2 linked regions of the Lujinxingia sediminis genome follow. The protein of the gene in region 1 binds, or shares a complex with, the protein of each later gene. Links are inferred from orthologs where the notes say so. Each region holds a gene or a part of one and is shown in the gene's direction. Other genes may lie near its edges.

Region 1 (7,841 bases):
CCAGTGCCATCAATGTCGCCAGGAGTGTGGACGCCAGCAGATTTCGAGTCATCGTCATTATCACTCATCTTTAAGGAAGCCGGAGGCGAAGATCGGAGGCTGTGTGGCCCAAAAAGCCACGTTCAGGCGTTAAAAAGGTTCCGACATGTCGCAGGGCAGCATGGAAGTTTAGCGCTTCGGTGTCAAAGTTAACCAGACCGGCGACTCGGGCCGCTTACCTTGCCTCGGCTCGCGCGCTGAGCTATGAAGCCGCCCCGGGAGCCGCGCGCGCTGGCGTCGGTCGTCAGCGAGCTGACGTCGGGAAGGATGATTCCTTCCGACCCGTTAGAGCAGTGTCACTTTTTGAAGAAGGCCAAGAGCGTCCATGGCGAAGCGTTCAATCGACCAGTCTAAAATCCGCAACTTCTCCATCATCGCGCACATCGACCACGGCAAGTCGACGCTGGCCGACCGCATTCTTGATGAGACCCAGGCCGTCAGCGATCGCGAGAAGAAGGCCCAGTTCCTCGATAACATGGACCTGGAGCGTGAGCGCGGCATTACGATCAAGAGTCAGGCGGTGCGCCTGTACTACACCGCCGATGATGGCGAGGAGTATCTGCTCAACCTCATCGACACCCCCGGGCATGTTGACTTCAACTATGAGGTCTCCCGCAGTCTGGCGTGTTGTGAGGGGGCGATCCTTGTGGTGGATGCCGCGCAGGGCGTCGAGGCGCAGACCGTGGCCAACGTGTATCTGGCCATCGATAATGATCTGGAGATCGTACCGGTTCTCAACAAAATCGATCTTCCCTCGGCCGATCCCGATCGGGTCAAAGAGGAGATCGAGGATGTCATCGGCCTTGATGCCAGCGAGGCCGTTTTGGCCAGCGCGAAAAGCGGCATCGGCATCAAAGAGACGCTCGAAGCCGTCGTTCAGCGGATCCCGCCTCCCCAGGGAGACCCTCAGGCCCCGCTGCGTGCATCGGTCTTTGACAGCTGGTTTGATCCCTACCGCGGCGTCATCAACATGATCCGAATCGTCGAGGGTGAGCTTCGCCCGGGCATGGAGATCATGTGGATGGCCACCGGTGCGCGCAGTGAAGTCACCCAGATCGGTGTCTACAGCCCTACGGCGCTTCCCGTCGACAGGCTGGGGCCGGGAGAGGTCGGTTTTGTTATCGCGATGATTAAGGAAGTCGACCAGGCCAAGGTCGGCGACACGATCACCGATGCGAAACGGCCCGCGGCCGAAGCGCTCCCGGGTTTTAAAGACGTCAAGCCGACGGTCTTCTGCGGGATCTTCCCGACCAACTCCAAAGATTACGACGAGCTGCGCGACGCGCTCGATAAGCTGGTGCTCAACGACGCCTCAATCACCTACGAGCCGGAGACCAGCCAGGCGCTGGGCTTCGGCTTCCGCTGTGGCTTTCTGGGGCTTCTGCACATGGAGATCATCCAGGAGCGCCTGGAGCGCGAGTTTGATCTCGATCTTATCACCACGGCTCCTTCGGTCGTCTACCAGGTGATCACCTCTGAGGGGGAGACGCTGATGGTGGAGAACCCCAGCGACTTGCCGGAGACGCAGTTCATCGAGCGCATCGAAGAGCCCTTCATCATGGCGACCATCCACGTGCCGCCGGAGCATGTGGGCCCGGTCATCGGGCTGTGTGAGGAGCGGCGCGGTACGCAGTCTGACCTTCGTTACTCGGGGGCCAACCGTATTATCCTCAAGTACGAAATGCCGATGAGTGAGGTGGTCTTTGACTTCTTTGACCGTCTTAAGTCGGTTTCGCGGGGCTATGCCAGCTTTGAGTACGAGATGATCGGCTTTAAGAAGGGCGATATGGTCAAGCTCGACTTGATGGTGAACGGCGAGCCTGTGGACGCGCTCAGCGTGATCGTACACCGCGACTTTGCCTACAATCGCGGGCGAATGTTGGCCAAGAAACTCAAAGAGGTCATCCCGCGTCAGATGTTTGAGGTGGCGCTGCAGGCGGCGATCGGTAACCGTGTGATCGCCCGAGAGACGGTCAAGGCGTTCCGTAAAAACGTCACCGCGAAGTGTTACGGCGGAGATATCAGCCGTAAGCGCAAGCTCCTCGAGAAGCAGAAAGAGGGCAAAAAGCGCATGAAGCAGGTCGGCAACGTTGAACTGCCCCAGGAGGCTTTCCTGGCGGTTCTTCGCGTCGATGAGGGTTAAGCCAGCGTGAGGTAAGGTTCGGTGAGCAGGCAAAACGATAAGGCGCAGATCATCGACGACGCCCAGGAGCTGGTGCGCGAGACTCAGCTGCGTCTGGACCGTGCACGTAAGCTGCCCGACGAGGCGCGCTATCGCCTTCAGGAAGAGCTGAACGCGCTTCGTCAAGGTATGAAGCGCGAGGATCTGGAGTATGTCGAAGAGGTCAGCCAGACGGTGCGTCAACTCGCCGACGAGCATCTGGCCGGAATCTCCGTCAAGCCCGCCTGGCAGGAGTATGCCGAGACGGTGGGGCTGGCGATCTTGTGCGCGCTGGTGCTGAGGGCCTTTTTCTTCGAGGCGTTTAAGATTCCCAGCGGTTCGATGGAGCCCACGCTTCTCAAAGGCGATCATCTCTTCGTCAACAAGATCCGCTACGGGATTCGCGTACCCTTTACGACGACGTTTTTGATGCGTTTTGCCGAGCCGCAGCGTGGCGAGGTGGTGGTCTTTCGCTTTCCCTCCGAGGAGGCGCGAGAGCATGTGCGCAAACGCCGTGAGGAGGCCGCAGCCAAGGGTGAAAAAGCCGTCGAGTGCATCCTCAACTTCGATGAAAAGGACTTCATCAAACGCATCGTTGGCCTGCCTGGCGATGTCGTGGAGGGGCGCGGTGCGCAGCTTCTGGTCAATGGGGAGGCCGTGGATCGCACGCCGATTCGACGTGGTCCGGTTCCCGATCGCTCCGGTCGTACGGCGTATTACTACCTGGAGACGCTCGGGGACGCGACGCATCAGATCCGCGAAGATAGTCCTCCGGGCTATGATGAGGGTCACGACTTCGGCCCGATCACCGTTGCAGAAGGGCACTTCTTTGCCATGGGCGACAACCGCGACAACTCCGCGGACAGCCGTTGCTGGGGGCAGGTGCCGCTGGATAACATCAAGGGCCGCGCCATGATCATCTGGCTCTCGCTGGAAGATGGGCAGACCGGAGAGCCAGGCATACGCTGGGATCGTTTCGGGATGGCGATTGAGTAGAGCATAGTCTTGACCATAGCGAGGCTCCGCCCGTGACATCCTGAGGAGCCCGAGACGCCGGGAGCGACGATGAACTTGATTGGACTAAAAGACCTGTCGAGCCACCAGATGATCGCGCTTCTGGATGCTTCCGAGCGCTTCCTCGATGAGGAAGGGCGAGTCTTCACCCCACCAGAATCTGCGCAGCTGCTGAGCGGACGTACCTTTGCGTTGCTCTTTCTGGAACCGAGCACGCGCACCCGGGCGAGCTTCGACCTGGCGATTCAGCGCCTGGGGGGGCGGTCGGTGACGGTCAACGGCGAGGGAAGCAGCGTTGAGAAAGGGGAGTCTGCCGCGGACACCTGCCGAACGCTGGCGGCGATGGGGGTCGATGGGCTGGTGGTTCGACATCATGACCGCCATCTGCCCCAGGTGCTCAGTGAGCGGATACGCATTCCGGTGATCAATGCGGGCAATGGCAGTGGGGAGCATCCCACCCAGGGACTGCTCGACGCGCTGACATTGCGCCGGCACTTTAAAACAGGTCAGCAGCTTGGCGGTCTGAAGATCGCGATCATCGGCGACATCGTGCACAGTCGTGTGGCGCGAAGTGATGCGCACATCTTCTCGGAGCTCGGGGCCGAGGTGATGATCGCCGGACCGAAGATGCTGCTTCCTACCGACGAACAACTTGTCGGATGGCCGGTGCAGGTATCAACCTCGCTCAAAGAGGCCCTGCGTTGGGCGGATGCGGTTGTGGTACTTCGGGTTCAGCAGGAGCGCCTGCGCAGCTCGGTGGTTGACCCACACCGCTACGCTCTGGATTGGGGTATCGACCCGACGGTCGTTGAGCAGTATATGTCGCCGTCGACGGTGATTCTGCACCCTGGTCCTGTGATCCGGGGGGTGGAACTCGCCGACCCGGTTATCGAGAGTCCCCAAAGCCTGATCTGGCAGCAAGTGACCTACGGAGTCGCGGTGCGCCAGGCGGTGATTGCAGCGTATTTTGGACGGCAAACGTAGTACGCCTAAGGAGCAGCAGTTGAAGCAGTCGCGACCCAGATTAACGTCGCTCTCGGGGCGCAGCCCCGCGATTCTTGTGCTGGAAGACGGCACCTGTTTTGAAGGGCTGAGCGCTGGTGCGCCCGGTTCCACGGTGGGAGAGGTGGTCTTCAATACCAGCATGTCGGGCTATCAAGAGATCGCCACCGACCCGTCTTACCGCGGGCAGCTCATCACCTACACGATGCCTCATATCGGCAACTACGGGGTCAATGCGCTCGACAACGAGTCGGTGGGGACGCAGGCCGCTGGCATCATCGTGCGCTCGCTCTCACGGCGCGCCAGCAATCAGCGAAGCGAGCAGGGTTTTGAGGACTGGCTTGTTGAGCGCGGCGTGGTGGGCATCTGTGAGGTTGATACCCGTGAGTTGACGCGCAGGCTTCGGCAGGGCGGCGTGGGGCTGGCAGCGATCGTGCACGACGCCACCGCGCAGGATAGCGCGGCCGCGCTGGAGCTTATCGCCGCGCACCCGGGCTATGGTAGCGTCGACTATGTAAGTGAAGTTGCCACAACGCGCGCGCTTCGCGTGAGCGCTGAAGACGCCTGGCAAAGCCCCCTGAAGCTGACACCTGCAGATGCTGCGGAGCAGGAGCACAGCGATGGCCCGCATGTGGTCGTGATGGACTTCGGGGTGAAGTTCAGCATTTTGCGTCATCTGCTCGCCCGCGGCATGCGCGTCACGCTGATGCCGCGTGATGCGGATCGTGCCGCGGTTGAGGCGCAGCGCCCCGATGGCGTGCTCTGGTCCAATGGGCCGGGGGATCCGGATAAAATGGAGCCCTTTATCGCCGGGGTGCGTGAGCTCAGCGAGCGCTACCCGACCATGGGCATCTGTCTGGGGCATCAGCTTCTGGCCAAGGCCTTCGGTGGCGAGACGTTCAAGCTGGGTTTCGGGCACCGTGGTCCAAATCAGCCGGTTCAGAATCAGCGTGATAAGAGCGTGGCGATGACCAGTCAGAACCACGGCTACGCGGTTCGCCGTGAGAGTTTCCCCGAGGAGCTGGAGATCACCCACGTGAACATCAACGATGACACAATCTCCGGGTTCTCACACCGTCACCTTCCGGTGCACGCGGTGCAGTACCATCCGGAGGCGGGGCCTGGTCCCAACGACGCGACCTCCTTTTTTGACGACTTTGCCCGGGAGCTTGCCGGGCGCCACGCCTCCGGGACGTGAAGGTGCAGCGAAAGCACGCGACTTCTTCGCTATGTGTTGCGATCGGGTCGAGCTGCGGCGTGAACTCGCCTGGCGGCAAAAAAGCCAACTGGCCTGATGATGAATCAACAACTTTGGGTTATGATGCGCCCGATCGATCGCCCCGCGCGACATAGTTGAGGAGCCACCATGGAATTGCGGTTCTGGGCCGCTACGGACACCGGGCGCGTCCGCGACCATAACGAAGATAACTTCCTGGTCGACAAGCGTCTGCAACTCTTCGTGGTCTGCGACGGCATGGGAGGCCATGCCGCCGGCGAGGTCGCCAGCGCGGTGTGCGTGCGCACGGTGCGTGAAGTGATCGCCGGAGCCGGAGACCTTCTGGGACATCTTCAGGAAGCCCCGGATGATGCGCAGGTTCAGCAGGCGACCGTCGAGCTTTTGCGTCAGGCGGTTAAAAGCGCTAACGCGCGTATCTTCGAGATGGCTCAGCAGGATCCCAGCCGGCGAGGCATGGGCACGACCTGCTCTGCGCTGCTTATCAGCGGCGCGCACGGTTTTGTGGGCCACGTCGGCGATTCTCGCCTCTACCGGGTTCGCGAGGGGGGCGTCGAGCAGATCACCATGGATCACTCCCTGCTCAACGAGATGATCCGTCAGGGCAAACTGCCCCCCGACACCAAAGAGCGCGACTTTCCGCACAACAATGCGGTCACGCGTGCGGTGGGCGTTCGAGAATTCGTGGAGGTTGACGCCTTTGACTTCAGTATTGAGGCGGGCGACCGGATGATGATGTGCTCCGATGGCCTCAGTGGCTACTTCGAGGAGGAGATCGACGTCCTTGATATGACCTCGGGCGAAGTTCTCGAGGACATCATTACGCGCTGCATCGACTTCGCCAATGAGAGCGGTGGAAAGGACAACATCACCGTGATCGTGGTGGACGCGGTCGACGCTGAGGCAGAGCAGGGTGATGTTGCGCCGGTGCTCGAGATGTTGCGCAACACACCGTACTTCCACTATCTGGCGGTCAACGAGCTCGAACACATCCGGCGCCTTGGCGAGGTCGTCGAGGTTCAGCCCGAGGCTATTGTGACGTCGCCGGAGAACGTGACCCACAGCCTCTTTGTGATTTTGCGGGGATCGGTCTCGTTGCATCTCGATGGTCAACGCATCAGCGTGCTGACCGCCGGGGAGCATTTTGGCGAGATGGCGCTCATTGACGCCCAGGATGACAGTGATAACCGCCTTCGGGTGCAGGCGCTGGAGCCGACCACACTCTTTGCAATCGCGCGCGATGATTTTATGGGGATCTTGCGCAGCGCGCCGGGGCTGGCCATCAAGCTGCTCTGGAACTTCGTGCAGGTCTTTGCGGATCGTCTTCAGGGGGTACCGGCTGAATACCGCTTTAGCCCCGATCAGTGGCGTGAAGATCCCGATGCTGCCGTTGATTTTACGCCGCCCTCCGGCTCTCTTGTGTTCACCGACGACATCAAGCGCATCGTCGAACGAAGTGAAGCGGCCGAGGTCATGGACGACGACGTCGAGGCATCCCCGGTGTCCGAGCACGACGAGGAGACGCGGGAGTACGACCGTTTGCCCGTGGACGACGGGCGTCTGACGGCATCTCTGGGGGAGTGGGACGGCTCCGACGCCAGCTGGGGAGATGAGGCCAGTGAGGATGAACCCACGAACGATGCGTGGGATGATCTTCCGCCCGAGGCAGTGGCGCATCGGCCTACCGTTCGTCTCTCTCCGATGCGCGATGACGAATCGCCAGCGGGCGCGGCGTTTCAGGGGGCGAGTGTCGATGGTGACACTACCCTTAGCCCCTGGGAAACGCCCGAAGTGCAGGAGCGCAACGCGTCGGACGACTGGGTGATCGGTGGCATTGACGAGGAGGGCGACGACGCTCTCGACGATGACGCCGGCGTCGTAGGGTCCGTGAGCTTTGGTGCTCCCCGTAGAGGAGAGCCCGAGGAGGATCTTCGCGCGACGATTCAGCTGGATCGCCCCCTCTCTCGGGCAGAGATCGAAGCGACAACGGGACCGGTATTGGAAGGGAATGCGCCGGAGCCGGTTCAACCCTCCTGGAAGCCCGGTGGCGATGACGTTGATGCGGCCGATGATCTTGGAAAGACCGTCGATATCGATGCCGACCTCGCTCGCCTACGCTCGTTGCGCGCCGAATCGGCTCTGGATTTGAAGGAGCGACTGCGCCAGCGTATGAAGACCCGGACAACGCCGGTGCCCGGGCTGGCCGCAGCGGTCGAGGTGCCTGCTTCGGAGGTTCCTCAGGAGGCCGCACCACAACCCGAGCCTAACACCTCAGCGTTGGCCGGAGAGGTCGAGGTACGTAGTACGCCATCACGACGTAAGTCCGAGCCGACTCCAGAAGCCAAGGTGATGATTTCACCCGAGCTGATGGGCCTGGTTGATGACGACGAG
Region 2 (8,759 bases), 330 kb from region 1 along the record:
TGTGCACTTGCCCGAAGGTCATCTATGAAGCCATTCCTGAAGCCAACTCAGCGCTACGCCCTGATTATCGGGCTGATTATCCTGGTCAGCATCGCCGTGGGTGTCTCGAGCGGCGGAGACCTCAACAAGATCGATCAGCGCTTCGGCCTCATTGTCTCTGCGATGGCTGCTATACCTTTCGGCACGGTCCCCGGGCTTCTGGCCGGCATCTGGTCCTTTCTCAATCAGATTCCACTGGTCGTGCTGATCCTTATCAGCGGCGCGATCTTCTTCACCTTTCGCTTTGACTTCGTGAACCTGCGCGGAGTCAGCCACGCGGTCAAAGTCGTCGCTGGCAAGTACGACGACCCCAACAATCCGGGCGAAGTCACCCACTTCCAGGCCCTCTCGACCGCGCTCTCGGCCACCGTGGGCCTGGGAAACATCGCCGGCGTAGCAATCGCCGTCGGGATCGGTGGGCCGGGCGCCGTTTTCTGGATGATGGCCGCGGCCATCTTCGGCATGACCAGCAAGTTCGCGGAATGCACACTGGGCCAGATGTACCGCAAGGTCGACGCCAACGGCGCAGTCCAGGGCGGCCCGATGGTCTATCTGCGCGACGGCCTGGCCGAGATCGGACGCCCTGTGCTCGGGCGCTACCTCTCGGTGATCTTCGCGGTGCTCTGCATCGGAGGATCCTTCGGTGGCGGTAATATGTTCCAGGCCAACCAGAGTTTTGCGGCTATGGCCAACCTGGTCCCCTGGTTTGACGGGGAGCGCGCCCGCGGCGAAGTGACGCTGGCAAGCGAGGCCCCGATGGAGCTGGCCTACGCTCGCCATCTGGCCCGCTTCTCGGCCCCTTCGCCCCTGGAGACCGAAGACGTCCTCTACTTCAATCCGGTAAAACGCCTCGACATCGCCACCACGGACTGGACTCGGGGCGACGACGGCCGCTGGACCCTGACGCTGGATGTCGTAGCCGCCGACTCCGGGCATCGTTTCGATGTCGCCGCTGGCGCCATCTCCACCCTTGAACTCGCGCGTGTCGAAGGGCGCCAGGTCAACTGGACGGTCCCGGTGGGAGTCGACACGCTCAATGAGGCCCCCGTCGCAGGTGGCATTCAACCGCGCAGCTGGCTCTACGGCATCATCATCGCCCTGCTCGTCGGCATGGTCATCATCGGCGGCATCCAGAGCATCGGCAAAGTGGCCTCGAAGATCGTTCCGGCGATGTGCGTCATCTACGTGGCTGCCGCGCTCTACATCCTCTTGAGCAACGTCACGATGATTCCACACGCCATCGGCACCATCATCGGGGAGGCCTTTGCCCCGAAGGCGGGCCTGGGCGGCCTGGTCGGTGTGCTCATCGTCGGCATCCAGCGTGCCGCCTTCTCCAACGAGGCCGGCGTAGGCTCGGCGGCGATCGCTCACTCCGCCGCACGCACCAAAGAGCCGGTACGCGAGGGCTTTGTCGCCCTCCTGGAGCCGGCCATCGACACCCTGCTCGTCTGCTTTATGACAGGCATTGTCGTGGTCATCACAGGCGTCTATGCCGACCCGGCAACCGCTGGCCTCGAAGGGGTCGCGCTGACCTCGGCTGCCTTCGAGACGGTTATCAGCTGGTTCCCCTACATCCTTTCCATCGCGGTGATTCTCTTTGCCTTTAGCACCATGATCTCCTGGTCCTACTATGGCGAGCGCTGCTGGAGCTTTCTCTTCGGAGCCAACAGCTCGATGATTTATCGGGTCATCTTCCTCTTCTTCGTCTTTTTGGGATCGGTTTCCAGCCTGAGCAACGTCCTGGACTTCTCCGACCTGATGATCCTCTCGATGGCCTTCCCCAACATCCTGGGTGCGGTACTTCTCTCTGGAAAGATCCGCGCCGCCCTGATCTCGTACTGGGACCGGCTGGAAGCTGGCGAGTTCGACGTATAGGCAAGCGGCGACCCGCGATGAGATTCCAACGCACAGGCGCTTTGCATCGACGGCGGGTTTTGGCATAGTCCGCGCGTCCCGGGGCTGAATTTGCCCCGCAACACGCGTTTTAGGAGTGCGCCATGCCACGCCGTCACGATCTGAAGTCGATCTGCATCCTGGGCTCCGGGCCCATCGTCATCGGACAGGCCGCCGAGTTTGATTATTCGGGAACCCAGGCCATTCGCGCGCTACGCGCGGAAGGTTTCAGGGTGGTCCTGGTCAACTCCAACCCGGCCACGATCATGACCGATCCGGAGCTGGCCGATGCGACCTACATCGAGCCACTCACCCCGGACTTCGTCGCCCGTGTGCTCGAAAAAGAGCGCCCCGACGCGCTGCTCCCCACCATGGGCGGGCAAACCGCGCTCAACATCGCGATGTCGCTTCATAAAGACGGCACCCTGGATCGCCTGGGCATTGAGCTCATCGGCGCCAAACCCGAAGTCATCACCCGCGCGGAAGACCGCGAGGAGTTTGCCAACACCATGCGCGCTATCGGCGTCGATCAGCCCGCGGCCGGCGTGGCCCGCTCGATCGATGAAGCCTGGGAGATCCAGGCACGGATTGGCTTCCCGGCCATCCTGCGCCCTTCGTTCACCATGGGTGGCAGCGGCGGCAACATCGCCTACAACCGCGAAGAGTTCGCCGAGTACGTCAAGTGGTCGCTCTCTCAGAGCCCCACCGGCGAGGTGCTCATCGACGAGAGCCTGCTCGGCTGGAAGGAGTACGAGCTTGAGTTGATGCGCGACAGCAACGACAACGTCGTCATCATCTGCGGCATCGAAAACGTCGATCCCATGGGCGTGCATACCGGCGACTCCATCACCGTTGCCCCCATTCAAACCCTGACCGATCGCGAATACCAGGCCATGCGCGATGACGCGCTCCGCATTATCCGCGCCGTCGGCGTGGAGACCGGCGGATGCAACATCCAATTTGGTGTCTGCCCGCAAACCGGGCGCCGGGTGGTCATTGAGATGAACCCCCGCGTCTCCCGCTCCTCGGCCCTGGCAAGTAAAGCCACCGGATACCCCATCGCCAAGATCGCTGCGCTCCTCTCGGTGGGCTACACCCTTGATGAGCTCCTCAACGACATTACCAAAAAGACCGCCGCGGCTTTCGAGCCGGTGCTCGACTACACCGTGGTCAAGATCCCACGCTTTGCCTTTGAGAAGTTCCCCGACGCTTCCGATACGCTGACCACCCAGATGAAGTCGGTGGGCGAAGCGATGAGCATCGCGCGCACCTTCCCGGAGGCCTATCTCAAAGCGCTTCGCAGCCTGGAACAACGCGACAGCGGCCTCTTCGCCGAGATCGATCTTCCCGCCGATGGAGCTTCCCCTGCGCAAGTTGAGGAGTTTTTTGCGCCTCATCTGCGCCGCCCCACCCCGCGGCGGCCCTGGTACGTCTTCGAAGCGCTTCGCCGCGGTCTCTCCCTTGAAACCGTGCACCAGTATTCGCGCATCGATCCCTGGTTCCTCGACCAGTTCCAGCAGATCATCGAGGTGGAGCAGCTCTTAAGCGCCGCCCCCGTTGGCACGTGGCCTGCCGACGAAGACATCTTTCTGGCCAAACGCTACGGCTTTGGTGACACCGACATCGCCCGCATCCTCCAACGTAGCGAACGCGAGGTCCGCGAGCACCGCCTCTCACTCGGCGTCTCGCCGACCTTCAAGCAGGTCGACACCTGCGCCGCTGAATTCGAGGCCGTCACCTCGTACTTCTACTCCAGCTATGAGACGGGCAGCTGCGAATCGAACCCCGACGATCGCCCGGGTGTTATGATCCTTGGCGGCGGCCCCAACCGCATCGGCCAGGGCATCGAGTTCGACTACTGCGCAGTCCACGCGGTCATGGCGCTTGGTGAGGCCGGCTACCGCACCATTATGGTCAACTGCAACCCGGAGACCGTCTCTACCGACTACGACATCAGCGACCGCCTCTATTTTGAGCCGCTGACCCTTGAGACGGTGCTGGCCATCATCGACATCGAAAAGCCCGAAGGCGTCATCCTTCAGTTCGGCGGCCAGACTCCTCTCAAGCTCGCCGCGGCGCTCACCGAGCTGGGCATCAAAGTGCTGGGAACCTCACCGGAGGCCATCGACCGCACCGAAGATCGCCAGCTCTTTAACGCGATCGTCGAAAAACTGGCCCTCAAGCAACCGCAGGCCCGTACCGTCATGACCTGGGAGCAGGCTCAGGAGGCCGCCTCCGAGATCGGCTTTCCGATGATGGTGCGGCCAAGCTACGTGCTCGGCGGCCGGGCCATGGAAGTCGTCTACGACGCCCCGAGTTTCGAGCAGGTCTTTTTGCGCGCGCAATCCGAGTCGCCCGACAACCCGGTGCTCCTCGATAAGTTCTTGAGCCAGGCGGTTGAAGTCGACGTCGACTGCGTCAGCGACGGCACCCTGGCTGTGGTCGGCGGCATCATGGAGCATATTGAGGAAGCCGGCGTTCACTCCGGTGACTCCGCCTGCGCGCTGCCCTCCCATGATCTTCCTGAAGTGGTACTGCGCACCATTCGGGAGCAGACCTTAAGCCTGGCGAAGGAGCTCAACATCGTCGGGTTGATGAACGTGCAGTTCGCCGTGCAGGACCGCAACGTCTACGTGCTCGAGGTCAACCCCCGCGCCAGCCGGACCATCCCCTTTGTCTCCAAGGCCATCGGCCGCCCGCTGGCCAAAATCGCGGCGCGCGCGATGCTCGGCGAGTCGCTGGAGGATCTGGGCTTTACCGAGGAATGCGTGCCGAGCTTCTTCTCGGTCAAAGAGAGCGTCTTCCCCTTTACGAAGTTTCCCGAAGTCGACAGCCTGCTGGGCCCCGAGATGCGTTCCACCGGCGAGTGCATGGGCATCGACCCCAGCTACGAGATGGCTTTTTACAAAGCCCAGGTGGGCGGGGGCAATGCACCTCCAACCGGCGGTACTGTCTTTATCAGCGTCAAAGATGACGATAAATGGGCATCGGTGCCGGTGGCGCGCGGCTTGAGCGAACTGGGATTCAACCTTCTGGCCACGAGCGGAACCGCTGCTTACCTCAAGCAGAACGGCCTCCAGGTCACGCCCATCAACAAGGTGCGCGAAGGCCAGCCCCACATCGTCGATGCCATGATCAACGGCGAAGTTCACCTCGTCATCAATACGACCGTCGGGGGACAGTCGGTTCGCGACAGTCGCACCATCCGCCGTGCCGCCCTGCAACTCGGCATGACCTACTTTACCACCCTGGCCGCCGCACGCAGCGCCGTCGGCGCGCTTGGCGCGCTGGCCAAGGCCTCCCCCACAGTGCACTCCATTCAGGAGCTGCATGCCTCAGAGACTGCCCGTTGATCTATTTGTCGGGCTGTCCCATACTTACCTGAGCGACATTGCGCTGAGGCGCATCGCGACTCTTTCAAACAAGCCGCCCCCCATCCTGGTTCGCCACGATGGGGGCATTTATTTCTAAGGCACAGTGCCGCGTCCTTCGACGCGCGCGCTCGTGTCCTGCTGCTCATGAGGCAACCCATGCAGAAGATTCCTATGACCGTCGATGGCCATCGCAAGCTTCGCGAAGAGCTCGACAACCTCAAAAAGGTCCAGCGCCCCCGCATCGTCCAGGAGATCGAAGAGGCCCGCGCCCACGGCGACCTCAAAGAGAACGCCGAGTATCACGCCGCCAAAGACAAGCAGGGCTTTGTTGAGGGACGTATCCGCGAGATCGAAGGCAAACTTGCACACGCCCAGGTTATCGACACCGATGAGCTCGGTGGCGACCGCGTGGTCTTCGGCGCCTTTGTCACCGTCTTCTTTTTAGACACCGACGAGGAGAAGACCTACCAGATCGTCGGCGACGATGAGGCCGACATCAAGCAGCTCAAAATCTCCTTCGCCAGCCCCATCGCCCGCGCCCTGATCGGAAAGACCGTCGGCGACGAGTCTGTCATCAAGGCCCCCGGCGGCGACCGCGTCGTCGAGATCATGGAAGTGGAGTTCCGCTGAGCGCGTTCTGCAGAACCCGCGATAAAAAAAGGCCGCCCTTTATCGGGCGGCCTTTTTCACATTCTAGACATCGTCGTCACGAGCTTATTCAGCGCTGGCTTCGTCGGAGGCCTTCTCACCACCGATGGTCCAGGCACCTTCCTCAAAGACCAGCTCAGGCAACACGCTGACGTGCTCCACGAAATGGAAGTCCAGCTCCTTCTGGATGTCTTCGGAGACGTCCATCAGGTCTTTCTTGTTGCGCGCCGGCAGGATGATGCGCTTGATGCCGGAGCGGTGCGCCGCAAGGACTTTCTCTTTGATACCGCCAACCGGGAGCACATTGCCGCGAAGGGTGATCTCGCCACTCATCGCCACATCGCTGCGCACCTTCACGCCGGTCAGCAGGCTTAAGAGCGAGATGTACATCGTGATCCCCGCCGAAGGACCATCTTTGGGGATGGCGCCGGCCGGCACGTGAATGTGGATGTCATTCTCGCGCATAAAGTTCGGCGCGAGCTCGTAGTCTTCGGCACGGCTGCGAATGTAGCTCAGCGCGGCGCGAACCGACTCCTTCATCACATCGCCCAGCTGCCCGGTGAGCACGAGCTCACCCTTGCCGGGCATCCGCGTCGACTCGATAAAGAGGATGTCGCCGCCGGCAGCCGTCCAGGCAAGCCCGGTGGCCACTCCGGGGGACGAGGTACGCTGGGCGACCTCATACTGGTAGCGCTCCGGCCCCAGGTAGTCGGCGATATCGTCTGGAGCGACGGTCATGCTGATCTCCTGGCTCTCCTCCTCCGACTTGCCGAGGTTTTCGGCAACCTTGACCGCCACACCACGCGCGATGTCGGCGATGCGCCGCTCCAGGCTACGTACGCCCGCCTCTCGGGTGTAGTTGCGGATGATGATGTCGAGCGCCTCGTCATCAATGCGCAGGTTCTCCTCGGTGATCCCGTGCGATTCAAGCGCCTTGGGAATGAGGTACTGGCGCGAGATATGGTGTTTGTCCTGAGCGGTGTAGCCCGGGATCTCGATCACATCCATACGGTCACGAAGCGGCGCCGAGATGGTATCAAGCTGGTTGGCCGTTGCCACAAAGAGCACGTTGGAGAGATCCACCGGAACCTCCATGTAGTGATCCGAGAAGTTGTGGTTCTGCGCCGGGTCCAGCACCTCCAGGAGCGCCGCCGAGGGATCTCCGCGGAAATCGCGTCCGATCTTGTCGACCTCGTCGAGCATAAACACCGGGTTATTCGTCCCGGCCTTACGCAGCGCCTGCACAATACGACCGGGGAGCGCGCCGACGTAGGTACGCCGGTGCCCACGGATCTCTGATTCGTCGTGCACGCCGCCCAGGCTGATGCGCACGAACTTACGCCCCAGCGCCCGTGCCACACTGCGGCCCAGGCTGGTTTTACCCACACCGGGAGGCCCCACCAGGCAGAGAATCGGGCCCTTCATGTCGTTCTTGAGCTTGCGCACCGCCAGATACTCGATGATGCGCTTCTTCACCTTGTCGAGATCGTAGTGATCCTCATCAAGGATCGTGCGCGCCTCCTGAATATTGAGCTTATCCTCAGTGGACTTGCTCCAGGGGATGTCCAGCAGCGTCTCCAGATACGTGCGGGTCACCCCGTACTCACTCGAGGCAGGCTGCATCATGCGCAGGCGGTTCATCTGCTTGCGACAGACTTCCTCAACCTCTTTGGGAAGATTCGCCTCCTCGATCGCCTGGGCGATGTCTTCCAGGTCACCTCCCTCCCCATCGAGCTCGCCGAGCTGCTCTTTGATCGCTTTGAGCTGCTGGCGCAGGTAGTACTCGCGCTGATTCTTGTCGATCTCTTCTTTGATCTGACTCTGAATCTTGTCGCTCACCCGCAGCACTTCGAGCTGACGTGCGAGCAGCGTGACCACTTTGGTGAGACGCTCCTTAAGATCGACCGTCTCCAGAATAGCCTGCTTCTCCTCGGGCGTGTTCTCCATGTTGGCGACCACGAAGTCGCAGAGCTGGCCGGGATCATTGACCCCGTCGACCATCTGAGAGGCTTCCTTGGGCATCTCCGGGATAAACTTCACAACCTGCTTGGCCGTGCTCTTCAGGTTGAGGAAGAGCGCCTCAATCTCGACCTGCTGCTCCGGGCTGAGTTCAGCTTCGGGCTCCAGCACGTCGAAGTTCCCGATAAAGTAAGGCTCCTCTTGCGTGATCTCGTTGAGGCGAATGCGCTTCTGCCCCTGGATAATCACGCTGTAGTTGTCGTTGGCAATCTTCACGACCTTGAGGATGCGTGCGACGGTACCGATCTCGTAGAGATCGCCGGCGACCGGGTCGTCGGTCTCCGCGTTGCGCTGGGTGAGCACCGCGATCGGCTTCTCATGTTTGACCGCGTCTTCAATCAGGCGGACGCTTTTGGGACGCCCCACCGCCAGCGGCACAACCACCTGGGGAAAGAGCACCGTGTTGCGCAGAGGCAACAGCGCCAGATCCTGGTTCTTTTCCATCGGCTCTTGAGGAGTACTTTCGTGTTCTTGCGACATAATTTTATCCTGGGCCTCGATCCGAGGCGTCCACTCTGGTGAGCGTGGCTCGCTCGTTGACAACTTGCCCCGTGGCTAACATCGTGCACCTCCCTTTTGGCGCGCCAGCGCGATGGCGTCAACCTTCGCGTGCCAGCCGGGAAGCGCATCCACGACGCGCCAACTCTAGGCACGCTTTACCAATCGCAAAGCAAATGACGTGCCTGCAGCGCGCTCGACTCCGCTGAGGCGGCGAGTTTTTTATGGACGAGACCCCTGAAGAGAAAGGCCTTCTGGCGCGAATTCCCGCGCCCCGCGCTGTCCGCA

Evidence for each region.
Region 2: the proteins of carA (region 1) and carB are in contact, whole or in part, in a solved structure (PDB 1KEE), measured with the Escherichia coli proteins. The link is inferred for Lujinxingia sediminis from one-to-one orthologs.

The regions. Positions count from the first base shown.
Region 1 is NZ_SADD01000001.1:1,412,028-1,419,868, reverse strand. What follows is about bases 3,420-6,315. They hold carA (glutamine-hydrolyzing carbamoyl-phosphate synthase small subunit), read left to right. Parts: upstream 3,420-4,217; coding sequence 4,218-5,414; downstream 5,415-6,315. Other genes in these bases: EA187_RS05680 (Stp1/IreP family PP2C-type Ser/Thr phosphatase), read left to right, coding at 5,583-6,315; EA187_RS05690 (aspartate carbamoyltransferase catalytic subunit), read left to right, coding at 3,420-4,198. Also shown: EA187_RS05705 (hypothetical protein), read right to left, coding at 1-58; lepA (translation elongation factor 4), read left to right, coding at 365-2,182; lepB (signal peptidase I), read left to right, coding at 2,204-3,196; more of EA187_RS05690, read left to right, coding at 3,266-3,419; more of EA187_RS05680, read left to right, coding at 6,316-7,841. UniProt on the Escherichia coli protein: Small subunit of the glutamine-dependent carbamoyl phosphate synthetase (CPSase).
Region 2 is NZ_SADD01000001.1:1,077,914-1,086,672, reverse strand. Bases 1,672-5,485 are described here. They hold carB (carbamoyl-phosphate synthase large subunit), read left to right. Parts: upstream 1,672-2,036; coding sequence 2,037-5,285; downstream 5,286-5,485. Other genes in these bases: greA (transcription elongation factor GreA), read left to right, coding at 5,463-5,485; EA187_RS20570 (alanine/glycine:cation symporter family protein), read left to right, coding at 1,672-1,914. In the rest of the region: more of EA187_RS20570, read left to right, coding at 25-1,671; more of greA, read left to right, coding at 5,486-5,936; lon (endopeptidase La), read right to left, coding at 6,021-8,453; EA187_RS04425 (hypothetical protein), read left to right, coding at 8,696-8,759. UniProt on the Escherichia coli protein: Large subunit of the glutamine-dependent carbamoyl phosphate synthetase (CPSase).